3 regions of the Pelorhabdus sp. sgz311002 genome follow, and region 3 is predicted to be linked to each of the others. Evidence: a T-box and tRNA genes for the amino acid it is inferred to sense, from the RefSeq annotation. Region 3 holds a T-box; the other regions hold tRNA genes.

Region 1 (7,311 bases), on a different contig from region 3:
GATCAGCTCACCATCAAAGTATATTTCGCCGCCGCCATAATCGCTACGCTGAATGCAGACGAGATCCCAATGAATAGCGGAACGATTACCGTTAAAAGCGACATCATAGGCATTGCCTGGGGTAAAGTGGAAGCTGCCGTTGATTTTTTCATCAAAAAGCGTATCTTTCATAGGCGTATTAATATAAGGATTTACGCCAAGGGCGAATTCGCCGATATAACGAGCGCCTTCATCGGTGTCGAAAACATGATTGATTTTTTCGGTATTATTGGCAGTAGCTTCGATAATTTTGCCGTCGCGGAAGGTCAGACTAATATTTTCATAGGTAAAGCCCTGGTAAACAGCTGGCGTATTATAGGTTAGCGTGCCATTCACGCTGGTTTTAACAGGAGCTGTATACACTTCACCGTCAGGAATATTGCGGAGGCCGGAGCATTTTACTGCAGGAATTCCTTGAATGGAAAAATGCAAATCCGTTCCAGGGCCAACAATGTGTACCTTATCCGTTTTTTCCATTCGCTCGATTAGCGGCGTCATGGCTTTCGCCATTTTAGCATAGTCCAAATTGCAGACCTTAAAGTAGAAATCTTCAAAAGCCTCACTGCTCATATTGGCAAGCTGCGCCATTGAGCCATTGGGATAACGCAGAACGCACCATTTCGTGTGCGGCACGCGAATGTCAGAATGAACTGGTTTAGACCAGTATTGCTGATAGTTTTGCAAATTTTCGGCGGCTACATCAGATAGTTCACTTACATTAAAGCTGGCGCGAATGCCAATATAAGCCTGCATTTCTTTCATACGCGCCGCTTCCCAGCGAGCGTTGTTTTCCATTTGTTCTTTGCTGGCCTTAAGCAGTAGTGACCGCTGAATACGGCTGTTGTACAATGCGACAAAGGGTAGGGCGCCTACGGCATAGGCTTCGGCTATAAGCGCTTGGGCGAGCGGCAACGAATCATCAAAAGCTTCAATGAGAATTTTTTCCCCTTGCTGCAAATTCGTTGAGTAATGAATTAAATTATGAGCTAGGGTTTCAATGCGTGTATCCAAGATAATCCCTCCTATAGATAAGCAGTTGTTGTAAAGTATGACCCAAAAAACGATCTTTTAAAAAAGTTCCCTTAAAATAAAAAAAATCCTGTTTTTTCTCTTTACAAATAATAATAAATTTGTTATTATATCTAAGCAGGTTGTTTTTAGAACTTCTTTCTTCGCAGCAATGAATTACGAAAAAAGAAATAAAAAAAGTACTTGCAAAAAGTAAGAAAATGAAGTATAATAAGATTGTTGTTCCTCGATAGCTCAGTTGGTAGAGCAATCGGCTGTTAACCGATCGGTCGTAGGTTCGAGTCCTACTCGAGGAGCCAAAAAAAGGCCCGTTGGTCAAGCGGTTAAGACACCGCCCTTTCACGGCGGCTTCAGGGGTTCGAATCCCCTACGGGTCACCATGGGTGATTAGCTCAGCTGGGAGAGCGCCTGCCTTACAAGCAGGATGTCGGCGGTTCGATCCCGTCATCGCCCACCAGGAAAAAACCTGCAGTATATTACTGCAGGTTTTTTATTTTACATTACCAGTCAGTAATGAAACATACTGGCTAACAATATATCGCATAATGAAAAAGCAACCGAAATTTCGGTTGCTTTTTTCATTAATAACCTAAGGTTTCACCGATGATGATTACATGGCAAGGCGTGGCTGGCAAGGCTTTTTCGATAATCGTTGTTACATTGCAGATTCTCGTAGGACCTTGACAGTTCATACAGACGCCGCCCACCGTACAGGGATTAGGACGATTGAGTCGTTTATTATTGATTGGCGCTGCTTCATGTTGAATCCGGCGGAAGCCTTCATGAATATCGCCGACAATTTTATTGAGGCCGACGACGACTACTACTTTTTTGGGTCCGAAAATCATGGCGGCGACACGATTGCCAGAGCCATCCACATTCACAAGCTGTCCGTCAAGAGTTACGGCGTTGGTGCTAGTAAGAAATACATCTGACGTAAGCTGTTTGCGACGGATCTCTAAAGATTCTTCCGGGCTCAAACCGGCTTTACCATGGTCTAAGAGCAGATTGCCTCGTTTGGCTAGATCTTCTAACAGGCCGATTTCTTTAACAGTAGCGGAACCGCCGATGCCTACCGATTCTTCTGGTGCAATTAATGTGAAAATATGCTGTTTGGCTTCTTCAGCCGAAGCAAAATATTCAGCGCTAAAACGATTTTTTCTCAAAGCTTCTACGGTTTTTTTGCCGATTGTTTCATTGTGCCATTGACGATTTGCGTCAGTCATCTTACGAAAGCCCCCTTAAAATACTTGTTTTTCTTTCATTTCTTTATTGAGTAGTATATTCCTCCTTATGAGAGCAGGAAAAGTATCGAAAAGCGGGAATAAAAGAAAATTGGGCATTCTATATTTTAGCTTTGGCTGTTGGGGGATATCTATCTTGAGCCGTTTAAAAATATCTTTAGCACTCTTTTTTTCTATTCAAATTATGGGGATTATTGGTTTTATGGCCTTAGAGCAGCTGTCTTTTTTAGATGCTGTGTATATGACCGTAACGACGATGACGACAGTGGGCTACGGTGATATTACGCCCAAGACTACGGCAGGAAAGATTTTTGATATTGGCTTGATTATTACTGGAGTTGGCGTGGCCTATTATACGTTTTCGCTGATTATTGGCATGTCAGTCGAAGGTCAATTGAAGAATTTGTTGGGGAGGAAAGGCATGAATCGAAAGATAGCTGCATTGAAAGATCATGTTATTGTTTGCGGCACCGGAAAAGTGGGAATTAATGCCATAGAGCAGCTGGAACGGGAAGGAAAGGCTTTTGTTATCATTGATTCTGACTATGAGACCTATGAAAAAATGTTAGAAGGAAAAAAACTGGCCGTTCACGGTGATGCTACGTTAGATGAAGTTTTGCTAAATGCCGGGTTGTTGACAGCTAGCGGCGTCATTACGGCTTTACCAAACGATGCAGAGAATGTGTATGTGACCTTAACAGCGAAGAGTTTAAATCCTTCAATTATTGTCGTAGCCCGGGCCGATCGGCAGGAGGCTGAAGAAAAACTAAGGCGGGCTGGCGCTGATACCGTTATTTTTCCTTCTGTTATGGGAGGGCGACAGATGGTTACCGCTATGTTAAAACCTGATATTTTGCACCTGATGGAAAATATGTTTTATAATCAAGAACTGCATATGGATATTACGCAAATGACGATTCAATATGATTCATCGTTTGTAGGGAAAAATTTGATTGAAAATGCCATAAAAAACCGGTTTCATGCTTTAATTGTGGCGATTAAACGTAAAGGCGGCTTGATTACTACGCCAGGAGCAGCGGAAGTGCTGCAGGCGGAGGATATTTTGATTGTAATTGGCGAGCGTGATGCGCTGCAGGAAATGGGTGCATTGGCTCGAGGCGAGTAAGGAGAGAATCAAATGGATGGTTTGCAAAGACGAGAATGTATTTTAGAAAGACTCCGTACAAGCAGTGTTCCTGTAAGGGGAGCCCTACTAGCAGAAGAGTTTGCTGTAAGTCGTCAGGTTATTGTCAATGATATTGCATTGCTGCGGGCGCAAGGCAGCAATATTTATGCTACGCCGCAAGGATACTTAATGCCGACGGAAACCCTGCAAAACCGCAAAGTGACAATCGCTTGCCGTCATGGCGCTGCTGAGCTAGAACAGGAACTTGTAGCGATGGTCGAGGAAGGCGCACAAGTCTTGGATGTTATTGTAGAGCATCCTGTATACGGAGAGATCAAGGCCAATCTTATGGTAAATAATCTTTATGACGTTCGTAAACTGACGGAAAAACTAGCCCAAACAAAAGCCGAGCCCTTGGCCAGCGTAACTGGCGGAGTTCATTTACATACGCTGATCGTTAGTTCTGATGAGCAGTTAGAGAGAATAAAAAACAAGCTGCGCGAGAGCAGCTTGCTTGTCGAATAGCATTTAAGAATCGAATTTAGGAAATCGTTACGCCGGTGATTTTGCCTGAGATCGTTTCGTTCCCGGCAAAAAGTTGGCAAAGAGAAAGCCAGCAAGGGGCAGTATTGATAAAACTGTAAATACACTAGGAACGCCGAAGTGGTCAGCCACGTAACCCATAATGGTCGTACCGAAACCGCCGAGGCCGATACTGAAGCCAATCGTCAGTCCTGCGGCCATTCCAGCTCGGCCTGGCATCATTTCCTGAGCCAAAACGATCGTCGTAGCAAACGAAGAAATCAGGACGGCGCCAGCGACGCCTACGAGCAGAATGGTTATAATTCCTGAAGTATAAGGAATCGCTGCAATGAGCGGCAGTGAGGCAATCATCGAGAAGAGAATGATCTTTTTGCGACCATATTTGTCGCTCATCAGACCGCCGAAGTACGTACCGGCTACGCCTGCCATGAGAAAAATAGAGACAAGATAACTGGCGTAGATGGGATCACCAGCTAAGTAATTTACATAGTAGAGAGGAATATAGGTGGTGAGACCGGTATGAATGCTAGAACGGATAAAAATGAATATGAGAAGAATCGTAAGCAGCCCATAGTTTAAGGGCTGTTTTTCAATTTTATCGGTTTTGCTTCCGGCAGTAACTTTAGGAAGCGCTGCTGACAGTCGCGGCATCATATAGAGAAAGAAAGGAAACAGTAATCCTGCTGGTAATAGGAAATAGGCTGTATTTTGTAAGGAGCCTTGCGTTGCCAGTAGAAATGTCATAAACAGTGAACCTAAGGCCATGCCGAAGTTACCGCCAACCGAGAAAATTCCTTGGTTACGGCCTTTCGTTGCGGGTGAACTGATAAAATGAACCGTTTTAGAGGCCTGAGGATGAAAACTAGCGACGCCAAGTCCGGTAATTGTGACGACAAGAAGCAAGATAGTATAAGAGGGGGTATAACCGGTAAGTGACATGCCAATCCCTGAAAGTAATACGCCACAGGGGATTAGCCACGGCATTGAAATTTTATCGGTAAGGTAGCCGAAGATTGGCTGAATGACGGAGGAGGTTATATTTTGCGTCAATACGATGTAACCTACTTGGGCATAAGTCAGCGAGAATGCATCTTTTAAAAATGGCAGGAGAACAGGGAGTGCTCCTTGGCTAAGATCGGTTGTTAGATGGCCTAAAGCAAGGAGCAGCAAGGGAAGCTGTAAGGAAAATTTTTTTGTAGTCATAAGAAGACCTCCGCTTGATACAGAATTACCTTTATCATACAACAAGTTGGGAAGGATTGTCATCCAATCCTTTTTGCTGTATAATGTAAATGCTTGTGTAATGAATGGTGTAAAGACACTTAAGAAGAGGTGGAAAATATGACAATTCTAGAACGGTTAGAAGCGATTCCAGTTCACTCGTTTCATTATCGCTTGCTTGTTGTTATTGGACTGGGGTGGATGTTTGACGCCGCTGACACTGGACTCGTATCTTTTGTACTACCCGCTTTGGCCAAAGAATGGGGGCTAACAGCGCAAGAGATTGGTTATATTGGCAGCGTGGGGCTTATTGGCATGGCTCTTGGGGCTGTAATTGCGGGAAGTATTGCGGAACGTTTGGGGCGGCGACGTACCTTTGCTGCTACTTTGCTTTTATACGGTATTGCTACAGGGCTTTGCGGTTTTGCTTGGAATTTTACTTCTCTATTAATTTTTCGTTTCTTTGTCGGCTTTGGCTTAGGCGGACAGTTGCCTGTCGCTGTTACATTAATGAGCGAATATTCGCCAGCGAAAGAGCGGGGGCGGTTTATTGTTTTGCTAGAAAGTTTTTGGGGGGCAGGCTGGCTGGTAGCGGCGCTGATTGCTTATATTTTAATTCCTAAATTTGGTTGGCAGGCGGCTTTTTTTGTCGGGGCTTTGCCAGCTCTCTATATTTTCTGTATTTGGCGCTCTGTACCGGAATCGGTTCGATTTTTACTGCAGCAAGGAAACTATGAAGCGGCTCACGCGATTGTCAGTAAGCTGGAACGACAAGCAGGAATTACGCCGCCGATTCTTTCGCAAGCGGAACTAATTAGTCAAAATCAGGTTGCCAGAGATTTTTCCGGCGGCGGTCTGCGCTTTGCGGCCTTGTGGGACAGTCGGCTACGTCGTCGTACCTTACTGTTATGGCTGTTATGGTTTGGCATTGTTTACTCTTATTATGGAATTTTCACCTGGCTGCCTTCTCTCTTAGCTGCACAGGGGCTTGCCATTGTGAAGACCTTTGAGTATGTTCTCTTGATGACATTAGCGCAGCTTCCTGGTTATTTTGCGGCAGCCTTGTTAGTCGATCGGTGGGGACGGAAAAATACACTGGCCGCGTTTTTACTTATGAGCGGAATTGCAGCCTATGGCTTTGGTCATAGCACGGAGGTTTTTTGGGTGGTCGCTTGGGGTTGCACCATGTCGTTCTTCAATTTAGGCGCTTGGGGCGTTGTCTATACGTATACGCCAGAACTCTATCCTACGAGTGTCAGGGCCCTTGGTGTTGGCTGGGCTGCAGGCATTGGGCGGATTGGCGGTATGGTTGCTCCAGCTATTGTGGGATCAATGTTACCGCTGTTTGGCATCGGATCTATCTTTACCATGTTTATGGCTGTGCTTGCTGTGACAGGTCTGATTGTACTAGCTTTAGGTAAGGAAACCAAGCAGGAACAGCTTAGTGAACAACTTGCCGATACGAAAGCATAAGCCTTTTATTTGCCTCGTTTCTTCCTGTCATGTATAATAAAGCCGTGTATAATGTTTTGTTTTAGGGAGGGAAAAACGTGGTTTCTATCGGTTTTTTAATTGGCTTGCTTTGCGCTTATTGGATTTGGTCTGACTCGCGTTCGCGCGGCAGTGATTTTGGGAATTCCCTAGTATGGACATTAGGAACTTTTTTTGCATGGTATTTATTTGTCCCCATGTATTTTCTCTTTGGCCGTAAAAAGAAAAAAGCTCCGGTCAAGGCAGCTGATGATGTGATTGATGTGGATGCGACTGTAGTGGAAGAAGACTTTCATTGCAATATGTGCGGCAAAGACGTGAAAACGAGTGGGAATAAATGCCCGAATTGTGGACATACTTTAAGGCCTACTTGCGAACATTGCGGTAGGGAAATCGATCGTTACTGGAAAAACTGCCCTTACTGCCACAAACCAATTCAGCCTATGTAATTAGAGTAAGGTAGGTTTCAGCTTCAAACTGAAGGTGAACAGGCTGGTTGTGCTGGTTGATATGGGAAGTTTGACAGCTTTTTAAATCTCTGTTATAATATTATTCGTGCCACAAAGTGCGCCCGTAGCTCAGGGGATAGAGCACCGGCCTCCGGAGCCGGGTGCGCAG
Region 2 (7,311 bases), on a different contig from region 3:
AAAACGACTCGTTCTATCAATAATTGTGGCAAAAATCTCAGCAATATCAATCATATCACAAAGAGAAAAGTTCACTTTCCCATAATCATAAATCTGACTAAAGAAATTTTGATAGTAATGAGGATTCATTAAATCAAGCCAGAAGCTCTCTTGACTAGCGAAATCATGCAATGCCTTGACTAACTCAGGATCAAAAGCTGAGCCGCTCCTTTTGCGAATATTTGTAAGAATATCAGCACGTTGCGAAAAAACAAATTCATTATCGTGAAGCTGTATTTCTACGCGATCGGCCAAATGAATAATCCGACTGTGCAACGGTATTTTATCACCAGCAAGCCCCGAAGGACTAGACCCGTCCCAAAAATCATGATGATGCCGAATCGCTTCAGCTAAATAGCCAAGTTGCGTAGAATTTTTTAAAAGGTCATAGCCCATCTGGGCATGTTTGTACAAAAAATCGGCGCCTACGATCCGCAATTGACTTTTTTCCTGCCAATTGGATGCCGCACCAATATCATGAAGCAAGGTAGCATAAATCAAGTTATGACGTTCAAAATCTTCCATCCCAATGGCTTCGGCAATACGACTCGCAATCATCGCAGTACGCCAATGGTGACGAGAAAGACCGCCGGAAGAAAGCTCTAAAGCCATGGATAAGGCACGTAATAAATTAATCGGATTTACAGTTGAATACATAAAACCCTCCCCCAAAAATCTTGCCAAGCCGTTCAATATAAAGAAAGCCATGCGCTTTTCTGCTACGCATGACTAGTTTATAATGTCTACATAAATAAATGGAGCGGGCGACGAGAATCGAACTCGCCTAGCTAGCTTGGGAAGCTAGAACTTTACCACTAAGCTACGCCCGCAAAAATCACTCAACAAGTAATATTATACTCTAACTGAACCTTAAAGGCAACTAAGGATTGCTTTCCTGCTGGCATTTTTTCACCATTAACAATTCATTGCCTTGACGATTATAACGAACAAGATCCATCCATGCCGTAATAATCGCTAAACCACGGCCGCTTTCTTCATACAGAAAGCGCTCAAAAATCGTCCCCTGTTCTTCCCGGAGTATTTCAATCATATGATTGCCTGCAAATCCAGGCCCATCATCTTTCACACGCAAAATCAAATTTTCACCAATTTTATTCAACCGAATGCGGACGACCGTTCCGTGTCTAAGCGCATTTGACACAGCCTCGCCTAAAGCAATAATAACTTTTCCTTGGAAAACTCCTGCACTTTTGGCTAACAAATTCTCAATTTGCGGTCTAAAGCGCTGACGATCCTCTTGTTGCCGATAGTAGTACACCGCAGGAAAAGGTTTCATATTCGCTTTTGTATAGGAACCCACTTTGGAAGAAAAACCTTGCCTTGTTTTCTCTGTACTGCTCATTTTTTTTATTTGAACAATCATGCATTTCAAATTCCAGGGTTTCATCTAATGCCCCCTTTATGAGCTTTTCCAACGCCACACCTTAGAGAAAAAAACCATCTTACGTTCTTCGACAAAAATATGTTTTTTTCCTTTAGCCAAAATAAAAAAACGTCCTGTACACCAAAGGTGTATAGAACGTAGTATTGTTAAACATGGTGCCGCAAGACAGAATCGAACTGTCGACACGAGGATTTTCAGTCCTCTGCTCTACCGACTGAGCTATCGCGGCAAATGGCGACCCGGATGGGACTTGAACCCACGACCTCCGCCGTGACAGGGCGGCATTCTAACCAACTAAACTACCGGGCCTTATCTAGCAGTCTTAGGAAAGAAAATTTATGGTGGGGGATAACGGGATCGAACCGCTGACATCTTGCTTGTAAGGCAAGCGCTCTCCCAGCTGAGCTAATCCCCCGTATATGGTGACCCGTAGGGGATTCGAACCCCTGAAGCCGCCGTGAAAGGGCGGTGTCTTAACCGCTTGACCAACGGGCCATAATGTGGTGATCCACCCGCGACTCGAACGCGGGACACCCTGATTAAAAGTCAGGTGCTCTACCGACTGAGCTAGTGGATCGTGTCTCACAAGATATTATTATACAGATCGATTATACTTCTGTCAACACTTTTTTCATAACTTTTTTTATAGATCTTTTATGAACTGAGGCAAAGGTCGCATCGCCTGATAAAATAGGTAACTTAACTTATATAATCCATCGGAAAATTCCGCTGCAAAATACAGCAAGAGACCTTTTACAGGCCTCTTGCCAGTTATCTAGTATTCGTGTCCGCTTCTTCGCCGTTAACAGCTTAGAATGGTTGTTTTAAAACCATGGTTTGCTCCCGATCTGGACCGACCGACACAATTCCCAAGGGAATCTCAGCAACTTCACTCAGACGTTCTAAATACTTACGGGCATTTTCCGGCAAATCTTCATATTTACGAATATGACAGGTTGAAGTTTTCCAGCCAGGGAATTCTTCATAGACGGGTTCTACGGCGCCTAAAACTTTTAAGCTGGCTGGGAACTCGCCAATCATTTCCCCATTATATTTATAACCCACGCAGAGTTTTACCGTATCAAGATCATCAAGAATATCAAGGCGCGTGATCGCCATAGCATCAATACCGCTTAAATGTCCGGCATAGCGGACTACGCAAGCGTCAAGCCAGCCACAACGGCGAGGGCGACCTGTTACCGTACCATATTCATGACCCGTTTCACGAATTTTATTGCCGACTTCATCGTGAAGTTCGGTCGGGAAAGGACCTTCACCGACACGAGTGCTGTAAGCTTTTACTACGCCGATGATCTGTTGGATTTTGCTAGGACCGATACCAGAGCCGACACTAGCGCCGCCAGCGATCGGATTAGAAGAAGTTACGTAAGGATACGTGCCATGATCTAGATCAAGCATCGTCGCCTGGGCACCTTCGAATAGAATTTTTTGGTCAGCCTTTACCGCTTTGCTTAAAGCATAAGACGTATCAGCCACGTAAGGACGTAAGAAATCAGCATACTCTAGGTATTCCTTAAGAACCGTTTCATAATCGAAGCCTTCGACCTCGTAAACACATTTCAAAAGCTTATTCTTAGTTTCGATATTCAGTTTCAATTTAGCGCTAAATTCTTCTTCATCCATTAAATCAACAATTCGGATACCAATTCGCGCCATTTTATCCATATAGCAAGGACCAATCCCTCGCTTCGTCGTACCAATCTTAAAAGCGCCACGCGCTTCTTCTTCTACTTCATCAAGTAAGCGATGGTAAGGTAAAATAACATGGGCCCGATTCGAGATTTTCAAACCTTGTGTTGTAATCCCTTTGGCTTCCATGTTCTTGATTTCAGTAATCAGCGCTGCTGGATCAATAACAACACCATTTCCTAAAAGACAAGTTTTCCCTTTGTATAAAATTCCCGAAGGTAATAACTGCAATTTATGGGCTACGCCATGGGCTACAACGGTATGCCCCGCATTGTTGCCCCCTTGTGAACGAACTACTACATCGGCTTGTTCTGCCAAATAATCTACTATCTTGCCTTTGCCTTCATCGCCCCATTGTGTACCGATAACTACTACTGTTGACATCACATTACCCTCTTTCTCCCGGCCAAATCTAGCCATAATTGTGTCGACATGCCGCAAACAGTACCCACGTGAACCTCGGCATCGACATCTTCAGTTTTTGTGCAGACCAAAAATCGCCCTACGCTATTTAAGCAGGTGCGAAAATCACAACAATATATTTTATGCTGTCTTTAGGTAAATAGAACACAAAAATGTATGCGCGTTCGATCCCTTGAATATCATATCATTAACCCTTTTCCCTGTCAATCAAAAATCGAATATTCATAACCATTAAGATTATATCGTTCGTACTTTTTATAAAGGAAATAACGTTTGGGTTTTCTCAACAGACAAAAACGCTTTTTTAAAAGTTTATATATAACATATTTGGAATTTTCGGGGTTGAAATCGCCAAAATGTGTCTACGCAACAAAACAATAAGCGAAGCCTGTGGCTTCGCTTATCCTGGCATTTTCGCCAAATCGGAAAACTTGGTAAACTGCTTGTGGAAAAACAGCGGCACTGTATCTACAGGACCATTTCTATGTTTTGCCACAATAATTTCCGTAATATTTTTTCGTTCTGTATCAGGATCATAGTAGTCTTCCCGATATAGAAAAGCAACAATATCAGCATCTTGCTCCAAAGAACCAGATTCGCGCAAATCGCTGAGCATCGGCTTTTTTACCTGACGCGATTCTACGCCGCGGCTGAGCTGTGATAAGGCAACCACAGGCACATGAAGTTCTCTGGCTAATGCCTTTAAGGATCGGGATATCTCAGAGATTTCCTGTTGTCGGTTTTCGCTGCGGCTAGAACCGCTGCTCCCCTGCATAAGCTGCAAATAGTCAATGATAATGAGCTTCAAGTCATGCTCTACCTTGAGACGCCTTGCTTTCGAGCGCATTTCAAGTACAGTAATCCCCGCCGTATCATCAATAAAGATCGGCGCGCTGGAAAGCCTGTCTGAGGCTCGCACAAGTTTTGTCCAATCATTTTGTTCTAGTTCACCGATTTTCAGCCGTTGCGCATCAATCGGCGCTTCCGCGCAGAGCATTCTCTGTACAAGCTGCTCCTTCGACATTTCTAAAGAAAAAAAGGCGACAGCTTTCTTTTCACGAATCGCCACATGCTGCGCAATATTAAGTACAAATGCCGTTTTTCCCATACTAGGTCGCGCCGCAATCAAAACAAGGTCGGAAGGCTGCAGTCCCGAGGTTAAGCGGTCAAGATCTTTAAAGCCTGTAGGCAATCCGGTAATCCCGCCTTTAGAAGCATAGAGCTGTTCAATCTTGTTGAAAGCATCCATAACAATCGTACTAATGGGTGTAAAATCAGAACCCATTTTACGGCCTGATACTTCAAGAATTTTCTTTTCCGCTTGATCAAGAATCTGACCCGCTTCTTCGCTGCCTTCGTAACCCATGCTGGCAATATCAGTTGCCGCATTAATCAACGAACGTAGCAGTGACTTTTCTTCAATAATGCGAGCATGATATAGTACATTCGCCGCTGTCGGCACACTGTTGGCCAGAAAGGTAATATAAGAAATACCGCCAACACTCTCGAGCTTATCGACACGACGCAAGCTTTCCGTAATCGTTATCAAGTCGACAGCGTCATTTTTATTAAAGAGGTCAAGCACCGTATCATAAATGACACGGTGCGCCTCCCGGTAGAAATCTTCGGGCCGCAAAAACTCGGCTACCTTGGAAATTGCTTCTTTTTCGATGAGCATGGCTCCCAGAACGGACTGCTCCGCCTCGACATTCTGGGGTGGTACGCGATCAATCACAATACATTCCTCCCGATTTGCCCTTAGGCGCTCGCTTCGTTGCAGGGAACAAACAGAATATCAAGAGCTTGTTCGACTGTATCGACAGCATGAATAGTAAGATCAAGATGGTCGGGAGAAATATCCTTTTGATTTTCCTGCGGAATCACGAGAGTTGTCATTCCGGCCTGCTTGGCGCCATAGGCTTTTTCAAAAACGCCGCCCACAGCCTTGACCTGTCCTTGAATGCTGATTTCACCAGTTACAGCGACATCCTGACGAACTTTTCGTCCGGTAATCGCTGAAATAATCGCGCAAAGTATGGCTGTTCCAGCTGACGGCCCATCAATATTGCCGCCGCCAATCACATTGACATGAATGTCATAATTGCTGACATCTTCACCAGTAATTTTTCGAACAACAGCGCTGGCGTTAAACACCGAGTCTTTCGCCATGCTGCCAGCCGTATCATTAAACCGAATACTACCCTTGCCTTTTTCACTAGCCGGAAAAGCTACTGCTTCGATCTCAATAACCGAGCCGAGATACCCGGCCACACCAAGACCGAATACACGACCTACAGCTGCGACAGAAGAAGCTTTTTGATTGACATAGGGGCTGAGACGGCTTACCTGCGTGACCTTATACAGATCATCTGCCGTAATGATCAGCTTCTCGTCGCTGTCACCGCGCTGATAGAGCGCGAGACTGTACGCATCAGAAAGCAGATTGACGGCCTTACGGCCTTCTATCGTATACTCACTGATAATCCGAGGCACATCAGGTTCAATCTCTACTTCCAGACGTTTCGCTGCATTATAAACAATCTCTTCGATATTCATCGGTGTAAGCGGTTCAAAATAGATTTCAGCGCAGCGTGATCGAATAGCTGGACTGATATCAAAAGCGTCACGAGTCGTTGCACCGATTAAGATAAAGTCGGCAGGAGCGCCTTCTTCAAAGAGCTTCTTGACATATTTGGGCACACCAGCGTCACTGGGATCGTAGTAAGCCGAATCAAAATGAACTCGTTTATCTTCCAAGACTTTTAAGAGTTTATTTTGCAACATTGAATCCATCTCGCCGATTTCATCAATGAATAAAATCCCGCCATGAGCTTCTGTAACCATGCCTGGTTTCGGCTCCGGCACGCCGCTTTCCGCTAAATCGCGCTTCGCCCCCTGATAAATCGGGTCATGAACCGAACCAAGCAACGGATTCGTCATATCGCGCGGATCCCAGCGCAACGTCGTGCCATCCGCTTCTACGAAAGGAGCTTCCGGTTTAAAGGGGGTTACTTTCGATTTTTTCGCTTCTTCCAGTACGAGACGAGCTGCTGTCGTTTTGCCAACACCGGGCGGTCCGTACAGAATTAAATGCTGCGGATAGGGCGAAGCCAGTTTAGACCGTAGCGACTCGATAGCCCGTTCCTGACCGACAATCTCAGCCAAGGAAGCAGGCCGAACCAGCTCCATAAGGGATTTTGTCAGTTTGATTTGCTCTAGCTTTTCGAGCTCGGCATATTTTTTCAGGGTCTGAGGGTTCTCCACATTGTTTTCTTCTTTTAAAACCTGCATTTTTATTTCTTTTACATATTCTTGATGGCGTTCATCCATCTTATCAGCAATCTTTTTCTCAATTCGCTCCTCCACAACGCGGCGCGCCATGAGGTCAGCTAACTCTTCCTCAATTTCTTCTAAAATTGCGGGAATCTCAGCTGCCGTAGGAGTCTTTTCCACGGTGGGGTCTTCAAAAACGAGCTTTTGCAGCGCCAAAACCCGTTCACGGATATCGTCGCTATTCATAAGAGTCAGTGCATCCAGTTTACCAGCGCGAAGCACAAGGCGATCTGTACCGATAATCCCGGAATAAAGCTGGTACAAGGAAGCAACCTGCCGTTTTAATTGCTCATCGGCATCTAATTTATCAGAAAAGGGCATTTTTTGAACCAGCTTATTAAAAAAATTTTTCATACTAATTCCTTTCTCCTATGAGTTATCCCAGCTAAAAAGCTTATTCT
Region 3 (7,311 bases):
AGGGAAAATAGCTCTTTCTACTTGGGAGCGCTTAAAAGATCGCCCCAATGGTAAGCTCGTCCTTGTGACAGCTATTACGCCGACGCCTGCCGGTGAAGGCAAAACAACAACGACAGTCGGCTTAGGCGATGCCCTTCATAAACTCGGTAAAAAGGTCGTTATTGCCCTGAGAGAACCTTCTTTAGGGCCTTGCTTTGGAATTAAAGGCGGTGCAGCTGGCGGCGGATATGCTCAAGTTGTACCGATGGAAGATATTAACTTGCACTTTACGGGCGATATTCATGCGATTACCACAGCTCATAATCTGCTGGCGGCAATTATCGATAACCATGTTCATCAAGGCAATGAATTGAATATCGACCCTAGACGCATTACTTGGCGGCGGGTACTTGACTTAAATGAACGGGCTTTACGTCAGATTATTACAGGTCTTGGCGGCAAGGCCAACGGTGTGCCGCGCGAAGGTGGCTTTGATATTACGGTTGCTTCAGAAATGATGGCAATTCTGTGTCTTGCTGCTGACTTAGAGGATATGAAAGCAAGAATCAGCCGGATTATTGTGGCTTATACCTACGATAATAAGCCAATTACCGTAGCGGATCTTAAAGTAGCAGGAGCCTTAACTCTTCTCTTTAAAGATGCGATTAAGCCGAACTTAGTACAGACGTTGGAAAATACGCCAGCTCTTGTCCATGGCGGTCCTTTCGCTAATATCGCTCATGGCTGTAATAGTATTATGGCGACAAAATTTGGTTTGAAACTGGGCGATATTGTTGTTACAGAAGCTGGTTTTGGCGCTGATCTAGGTGCCGAAAAGTTTCTTGATATTAAGTGTCGATTCGGCGGGTTTTCGCCAGATGCTGTTGTTCTTGTCGCTACGGTAAGAGCACTGAAAATGCATGGCGGATTACCGAAAACTGCATTGACTACAGAGGATCTTGCCGCGTTAGAACGCGGTATGGCCAATCTAGAAAAACATATTGAAAATATGAAACAATTTGGTTTGCCTACTGTTGTGGCAGTCAATGTGTTCCCGACGGATACACAGGCCGAGCTTGCTCTTTTAAAAGAAAAATGCGAAGCCTTAGGCGCTGAAATTGCCATTTCCAATGTATGGGCTGATGGCGGTGCTGGCGGCGTAGAGTTGGCGGAAAAAGTTCTGGCCGCTTGTGATCAGGCGAAAAATTTCCAATTTGTTTATGATGTCAATGAATCAATAGAACATAAAATTACGGCAATTGCTAAGACGATTTATGGTGCGAGTCAAGTGGCCTTTACAGCAGCGGCAGCTAAGACCATAACGGAACTTACGGCGCTTGGTTTTGATAAAACGCCAATTTGCATTGCGAAAACACAGTATTCCTTTAGTGATGATATGACCAAACTGGGTCGTCCGGAGAATTTCACTTTGACGATTCGTGAGATTCGTGTGGCTGCCGGGGCTGGTTTTCTTGTTGCCTTAGCAGGCAATATTATGACAATGCCTGGTCTTCCCAAACGGCCAGCAGCGGAATTAATGGATATTGCCAATGATGGTACAATCACCGGCTTATTTTAGCTGATTGAGTGATAGGTATATTTTAGGAGGGGTTTTATGTTTAAGATTGTAGAAAAAAAAGTTCTGTCTCCTAGCGTAAAACAATATGCTATGGATGCGCCGCGGATTGCGCAGAAGTGCCATCCCGGTCAGTTTGTAATTATTCGAATAGACGAAGAAGGCGAGCGTATTCCGCTCACGATTGCCGATTTTGACAGAGAAAAAGGAACGATTAGCCTTCTGTTTCAAGAAGTGGGCGCTTCGACCCAACAACTCGGTCAATTAGAAGAAGGCGATTCACTGCTTGATATTGCCGGCCCTTTGGGTAAACCGACGGATATTCAAAATTTTGGTACTGTCGTTTGTGTCGGCGGCGGCATCGGTGTTGCACCGGTATACCCCATTGCTCGCGCCATGAAAGAAGCGGGAAATCGGGTTATTTCGATTATTGGTGCTAGAAATGAAGATCTTTTAATTTTCGAAGATGAAATGAAAAATGTAAGTGATGAGCTTTATGTTACGACTGATGATGGTTCAAAAGGCGTAAAAGGCTTTGTTACGGATGTTTTGAAACGTTTAATTGATGAAGGCGAAAAAATTGCTGAAGTTATGGCAATTGGCCCCGTTGTTATGATGCGCGGCGTAGCTGAAGTAACACGCCCTTATGGTATTCATACTGTAGTCAGCTTGAATCCAATTATGGTTGATGGCACAGGAATGTGCGGCGGTTGCCGTGTAGCTGTAGGTGATGAGAATAAATTCGCCTGTGTTGATGGCCCCGAATTTGATGCCCATAAAGTAGATTTTGCCAATCTAATTGCTCGTCAAAAAATGTATTTGCCTCAGGAAAAGAAAAGTTGTGAAAGCGGAAGGAGCGAATGTCATTGTCACCGGTAATGAAGAAACACCCCATGCCAGAACAAGATCCGAAAGTTCGCGCAAAGAATTTTTCTGAAGTTTCTTTAGGATATAATGCAGAAGACGCCAAAGCGGAAGCGGACCGTTGTCTGCAATGCAAAACATCGCCTTGTCGCCAAGGCTGTCCTGTTCAAATTAACATTCCTGATTTTATTAAAAAACTGCGCGATGATGATTTGGAAGGCTCTGCACAGAGCCTTAAATCCTTCAGCAGTCTGCCTGCAGTCTGCGGCCGTGTTTGTCCGCAGGAAGAACAGTGTGAAAAATATTGCGTTTTGGCGAAAAAAGGGGAAGCTGTAGCAATTGGTCGTTTGGAACGTTATGTAGCTGACTATGCCAGAACCCATGGCGAGGCAGCTCCGGTGAAAGCCGCTGAACCGAAGAATCAGAAAGTTGCCATTGTTGGCGCAGGCCCTGCTGGTCTGACCGCCGCTGGTGATCTGGCGAAGCTCGGCTATGAAGTGACGATCTTTGAAGCGCTTCATGCGCCAGGCGGTGTTTTGATGTATGGCATTCCTGAATTCCGTCTGCCAAAAGAAATTGTTCAAAAAGAAATTGACACGCTGAAACAACTTGGCGTAAAAATTGAAGTCAATACGGTAATCGGTCGTACTTATACTGTTGATGAGCTTATGGAAGAAGAAGGCTTTGACGCCGTGTTTATCGGCACAGGCGCTGGGTTACCGCATTTTATGAAAATGCCTGGTGAAAACTTGAATGGCGTGTATTCCGCCAATGAATTTTTGACTCGTTGCAATCTGATGAAAGCCTATCAATTCCCGCAAGCAGCTACACCGATTCATGTCGGCAAGAAAGTAGCAGTTATCGGCGGCGGTAATGTAGCTATGGATGCAGCTAGAACGGCATTGCGCCTCGGGGCTGACCATTCCTATATTGTGTATCGTCGTTCCGAAGAAGAAATGCCAGCTCGTTTAGAAGAAGTCCATCATGCGAAAGAAGAAGGCGTGGAATTTGCGCTTCTTACGAATCCGCAGGAAGTTATGGGCCAAGATGGTTGGGTTTCCGGCTTGAAATGTGTAAAAATGGAGCTGGGTGAACCAGACGCCAGTGGCCGTCGTCGTCCGGTTGAAGTACCAGGATCGGAATTTGTTCTTGATGTTGATGTGGTTATTATTGCCATTGGTCAGGGACCGAATCCGCTGGTGCAGTCTACAACGACAGGTCTTGATACGGATAAGCGCGGCAATATCGTAGCGAATGAAGAGACCGGCCAAACGTCTCGTGACGGCGTCTTTGCTGGCGGTGATATTGTGACAGGCGCTGCTACTGTTATTTTAGCGATGGGTGCCGGGAAAAAAGCGGCAGCAGCCATGGATCAGTACTTGGCGGAAAAACGCAAAGCCTAATAAGGTTTTGCTTGTGCTTGACAAGAATCGATCGATTCGATAAGATAATAACGAATCGAATGAACATAACTACAGTGAATGGAAGAGTAGATTGCTTAGTAAGACACAGAAATAAGATCCTTGGCTGAGAGATCTTAACTTAGAAGCTTTCGAAGGTCATCCAGGAGTTGCCGCGCTGAACGAATAGTAGGCCTGGCCGGTTTTGTCCCGTTACGACAAGGAGAGTGTCCGGTTTACACCGGAAAGTAAGGTGGTACCGCGAAAGATAACCCTTTCGTCCTTTGGGATGAAAGGGTTTTTTATTTTTATTGAGTCTAAGGAGGCTATCACGTTGAACACAGAAGAGAAAACACTTCCTACGGTTTACAATCCTGCGGAGTTTGAACAAAAATGGTATGATTATTGGCAAGAAGAAGGTTTCTTTCATGCAGAAGTAGAGCCAGAAAAAGCGCCATTCAGTATGGTCATACCACCACCGAATGTAACAGGAAAATTGCATATGGGCCATGCGCTTGATAATACACTTCAAGATATTTTAATTCGCTTCCGGCGCATGCAGGGCTATAATACGCTATGGATGCCAGGGACAGACCATGCCGGTATTGCTACGCAGATCAAAGTAGAAGAAATGTTGGCAAAGGAAGAAGGAAAAAGTCGCTACGATCTAGGGCGTGAAGCTTTTGTCGACCGCGTATGGGACTGGAAAAAGCAGTTCGGCGGCGATATTATTCATCAGCTTAAGCGTCTTGGCGCTTCCTGCGACTGGGACAGAGAGCGTTTTACTCTTGATGAAGGTTGTTCTAAGGCGGTAAGAGAAGTATTTGTTAATCTCTATGAGCAAGGTTTAATTTATCAAGGTCACCGTATTACCAATTGGTGCCCTCGTTGTAATACGGCTTTAAGCGATATCGAAGTGGAACATGAAGAAAAACCAGGCAATTTATATCATGTTTTCTATGCGGCTGAAGATGGAAACGGCGGTTTAACGATTGCTACAACGCGGCCAGAAACACTTTTAGGCGATAGTGCTGTAGCGGTTCATCCTGACGACGCGCGGTATAAAGACCTGATTGGAAAAAATCTCATTTTGCCTGTTGTCGGCCGCTTACTGCCGGTTATTGCTGATGAATATGTTGATCCGTCTTTTGGTACTGGCGCCGTAAAAATTACACCGGCTCATGACCCTAATGACTTTGAAATGGGTCAACGTCATCATTTGCCGGAATATATTGTGATCAATCCTAATGGCACTATGGCAGCAGAAACTGGCAAATATGCCGGAATGGATCGTTATGAATGTCGGAAAGCCTTACTGGCTGATCTAAAAGAAATGGGCTGCTTAGTAAAGATTGAGGAGCACAATCATTCGGTAGGCCACTGCCAAAGATGTTCAACCGTCGTTGAACCGCTAGTATCGAAGCAATGGTTTGTTAAAATGGAGCCGCTGGCTAAACCGGCTATTGATGCAGTTACTGGCGGAAATATTGAATTTGTACCAGAACGGTTTACGAAAATTTACTGCAATTGGTTGGAAAATATTCGCGATTGGTGCATTTCTCGTCAACTCTGGTGGGGTCACCGCATTCCCGCCTGGTATTGTGAAAGCTGCGGTAAAACTAGCGTTTCTCGCGACGATCTGACTGTTTGTCCTCATTGCGGCGGCAAAGTCGAGCAAGATCCTGATGTGCTTGATACTTGGTTTAGCTCTGCGTTATGGCCCTTTTCCACGATGGGCTGGCCGGACGACACTGCTGAACTAAAACAATTTTATCCCACCAGCGTTTTGGTAACAGGCTATGATATCATTTTCTTCTGGGTGGCTAGAATGATCATGATGGGACTGGCTTTCCAGCAGGAAATTCCCTTTAAACATGTCTTCATTCACGGTCTCGTGCGAGATGATCAGGGCCGTAAAATGAGTAAATCTCTTGGCAATGGCATTGATCCTCTGGAAGTTATTGAAAAATACGGCGCTGACACGCTACGCTTTATGCTTATTACTGGTAATACGCCAGGCAATGATATGCGTTTTTACTGGGAAAGAGTCGAATCTACCAGAAATTTTGCCAATAAAATTTGGAACGCCTCTCGCTTTATGTTAATGAACCTAGAAGGCTTTGATGCGAACTTTGTGCCGCAGGAATTTACGCTGGCTGATAAGTGGATCTTAAGCCGTTATAACCAGACAGTAAAAACAGTAACGGAAAATCTGGAGAATTTTGAACTTGGCGAAGCCGGTCGACTCCTCTATGATTTTATCTGGAGTGAATTTTGCGATTGGTATATTGAATTAGCCAAAAATCGTTTGTATGGCAAAGAAACAGAAGAAAGCCGCAAAACAGCGCAATATGTCCTGTGCAAGGTGTTGCGCGGCACGCTAGAATTGCTTCATCCCTTTATGCCATTCATTACAGAAGCCATTTGGCAGACTCTGCCTCATGAAGGCAAGAGTATTATGGTTGCTCCTTGGCCAAAAGTGGAGGCAGAAGGAATCGATTTGGCGGCAGAAAAAGAGATGGCAGCTGTCATGGATACGATCAAAGCCGTACGGAATATGCGGGCTGAAGTCAATGTAGCGCCAGGGAAAAAGTGCGATATTATCTTGAAACTTGCCGATTCATCGTTAGAAGCAACTTTTACGATCAATAAAGGTTACCTTTATACCTTGGCAGGCGCTGAGTCCTTAACGATTCTTGCGCCAGAGGCTGTAAAACCAGAAAATGCCATGACCGCAGTCGTAGCTGGTCTGGAAATCTTCCTGCCCTTAAAAGGCCTGATTGATGTGGAAAAAGAAACAGCGCGACTTGCGAAAGAATTGGCAAACTTGAATAAAGAAGTCGCTCGTATTGAAGGGAAATTAAATAATGCCGGCTTTATGGCCAAAGCACCAGCCGACGTTGTGGCCAAAGAAAAAGAAAAGCTGGCAGGCTATGAGCAGCAAAAAGCAGCTGTCGCAGAGCGGCTTGCTTATTTAGATACTTTATAAGTCTGATTTTGTGGATAGGAGGATGCAAGAAGCATGGATTATGCAGCAGCCCTTGCCTATTTAGAATCGCTCGGTAAATTTGGCAGTCAGCTTGGGTTAGAGCGGATTCAAAAACTGACGGAACTGATGGGAAATCCGCAGCAAAAATATCGCACCATTCACGTAACTGGAACAAATGGCAAAGGGTCAACTTCGACCCTGATTGCCGCAAGTCTTCAGGCAAGCGGCATTCGTACCGGACTTTATACGTCGCCGCATCTTCACTCTTATTGTGAGCGAATGAAGCTTGGTGGAAAGAACGTTTCGGAAGATGATTTTGCTGCAGCTATTTTTCATACAGCGAAGTTTGTACAGCAAATGGTTGACTTAGGATTAGAGCATCCTACCGAATTTGAAGTGCTTACAGCAGCGGCTTTTTATTTATTTGCTGAAAAAGGCGTTGAGTATGCTGTCATTGAAGTAGGGCTCGGCGGTCTGTTAGATTCCACGAATGTCATTATTCC

Evidence for each region. The T-box of region 3 lies ahead of AC0NJP_RS01030 (valine--tRNA ligase). A T-box ahead of a tRNA ligase gene usually reads a tRNA of that ligase, here a tRNA-Val.
Region 1: it has a tRNA-Val gene. The T-box ahead of AC0NJP_RS01030 (valine--tRNA ligase) is inferred to sense a tRNA for this amino acid. The anticodon was not compared.
Region 2: it has a tRNA-Val gene. The T-box ahead of AC0NJP_RS01030 (valine--tRNA ligase) is inferred to sense a tRNA for this amino acid. The anticodon was not compared.

What each region holds. Positions count from the first base shown of each region.
Region 1 is NZ_JBWBCL010000006.1:194,980-202,290, reverse strand. Features, by position in the region: gene AC0NJP_RS11380 (aminopeptidase) at 1-1,050, opposite strand, end outside; tRNA gene AC0NJP_RS11375 (tRNA-Asn) at 1,292-1,367, shown strand; tRNA gene AC0NJP_RS11370 (tRNA-Glu) at 1,374-1,448, shown strand; tRNA gene AC0NJP_RS11365 (tRNA-Val) at 1,450-1,525, shown strand; gene AC0NJP_RS11360 (lactate utilization protein) at 1,650-2,294, opposite strand; gene AC0NJP_RS11355 (potassium channel family protein) at 2,449-3,438, shown strand; gene AC0NJP_RS11350 (3H domain-containing protein) at 3,451-3,963, shown strand; gene AC0NJP_RS11345 (MFS transporter) at 3,991-5,184, opposite strand; gene AC0NJP_RS11340 (MFS transporter) at 5,323-6,675, shown strand; gene AC0NJP_RS11335 (double zinc ribbon domain-containing protein) at 6,753-7,142, shown strand; tRNA gene AC0NJP_RS11330 (tRNA-Arg) at 7,261-7,311, shown strand, end outside.
Region 2 is NZ_JBWBCL010000013.1:20,394-27,704, reverse strand. Features, by position in the region: gene AC0NJP_RS15785 (HD-GYP domain-containing protein) at 1-696, opposite strand, end outside; tRNA gene AC0NJP_RS15780 (tRNA-Gly) at 796-869, opposite strand; gene AC0NJP_RS15775 (ATP-binding protein) at 920-1,447, opposite strand; tRNA gene AC0NJP_RS15770 (tRNA-Phe) at 1,598-1,673, opposite strand; tRNA gene AC0NJP_RS15765 (tRNA-Asp) at 1,677-1,753, opposite strand; tRNA gene AC0NJP_RS15760 (tRNA-Val) at 1,784-1,859, opposite strand; tRNA gene AC0NJP_RS15755 (tRNA-Glu) at 1,865-1,939, opposite strand; tRNA gene AC0NJP_RS15750 (tRNA-Lys) at 1,946-2,021, opposite strand; gene AC0NJP_RS15745 (adenylosuccinate synthase) at 2,255-3,538, opposite strand; gene dnaB (replicative DNA helicase) at 3,978-5,312, opposite strand; gene lonC (Lon family ATP-dependent protease) at 5,336-7,264, opposite strand; gene rplI (50S ribosomal protein L9) at 7,305-7,311, opposite strand, start outside.
Region 3 is NZ_JBWBCL010000001.1:202,038-209,348, forward strand. Features, by position in the region: gene AC0NJP_RS01015 (formate--tetrahydrofolate ligase) at 1-1,558, shown strand, start outside; gene AC0NJP_RS01020 (sulfide/dihydroorotate dehydrogenase-like FAD/NAD-binding protein) at 1,595-2,434, shown strand; gene gltA (NADPH-dependent glutamate synthase) at 2,416-3,822, shown strand; T-box leader at 3,888-4,107, shown strand; gene AC0NJP_RS01030 (valine--tRNA ligase) at 4,154-6,808, shown strand; gene AC0NJP_RS01035 (bifunctional folylpolyglutamate synthase/dihydrofolate synthase) at 6,842-7,311, shown strand, end outside.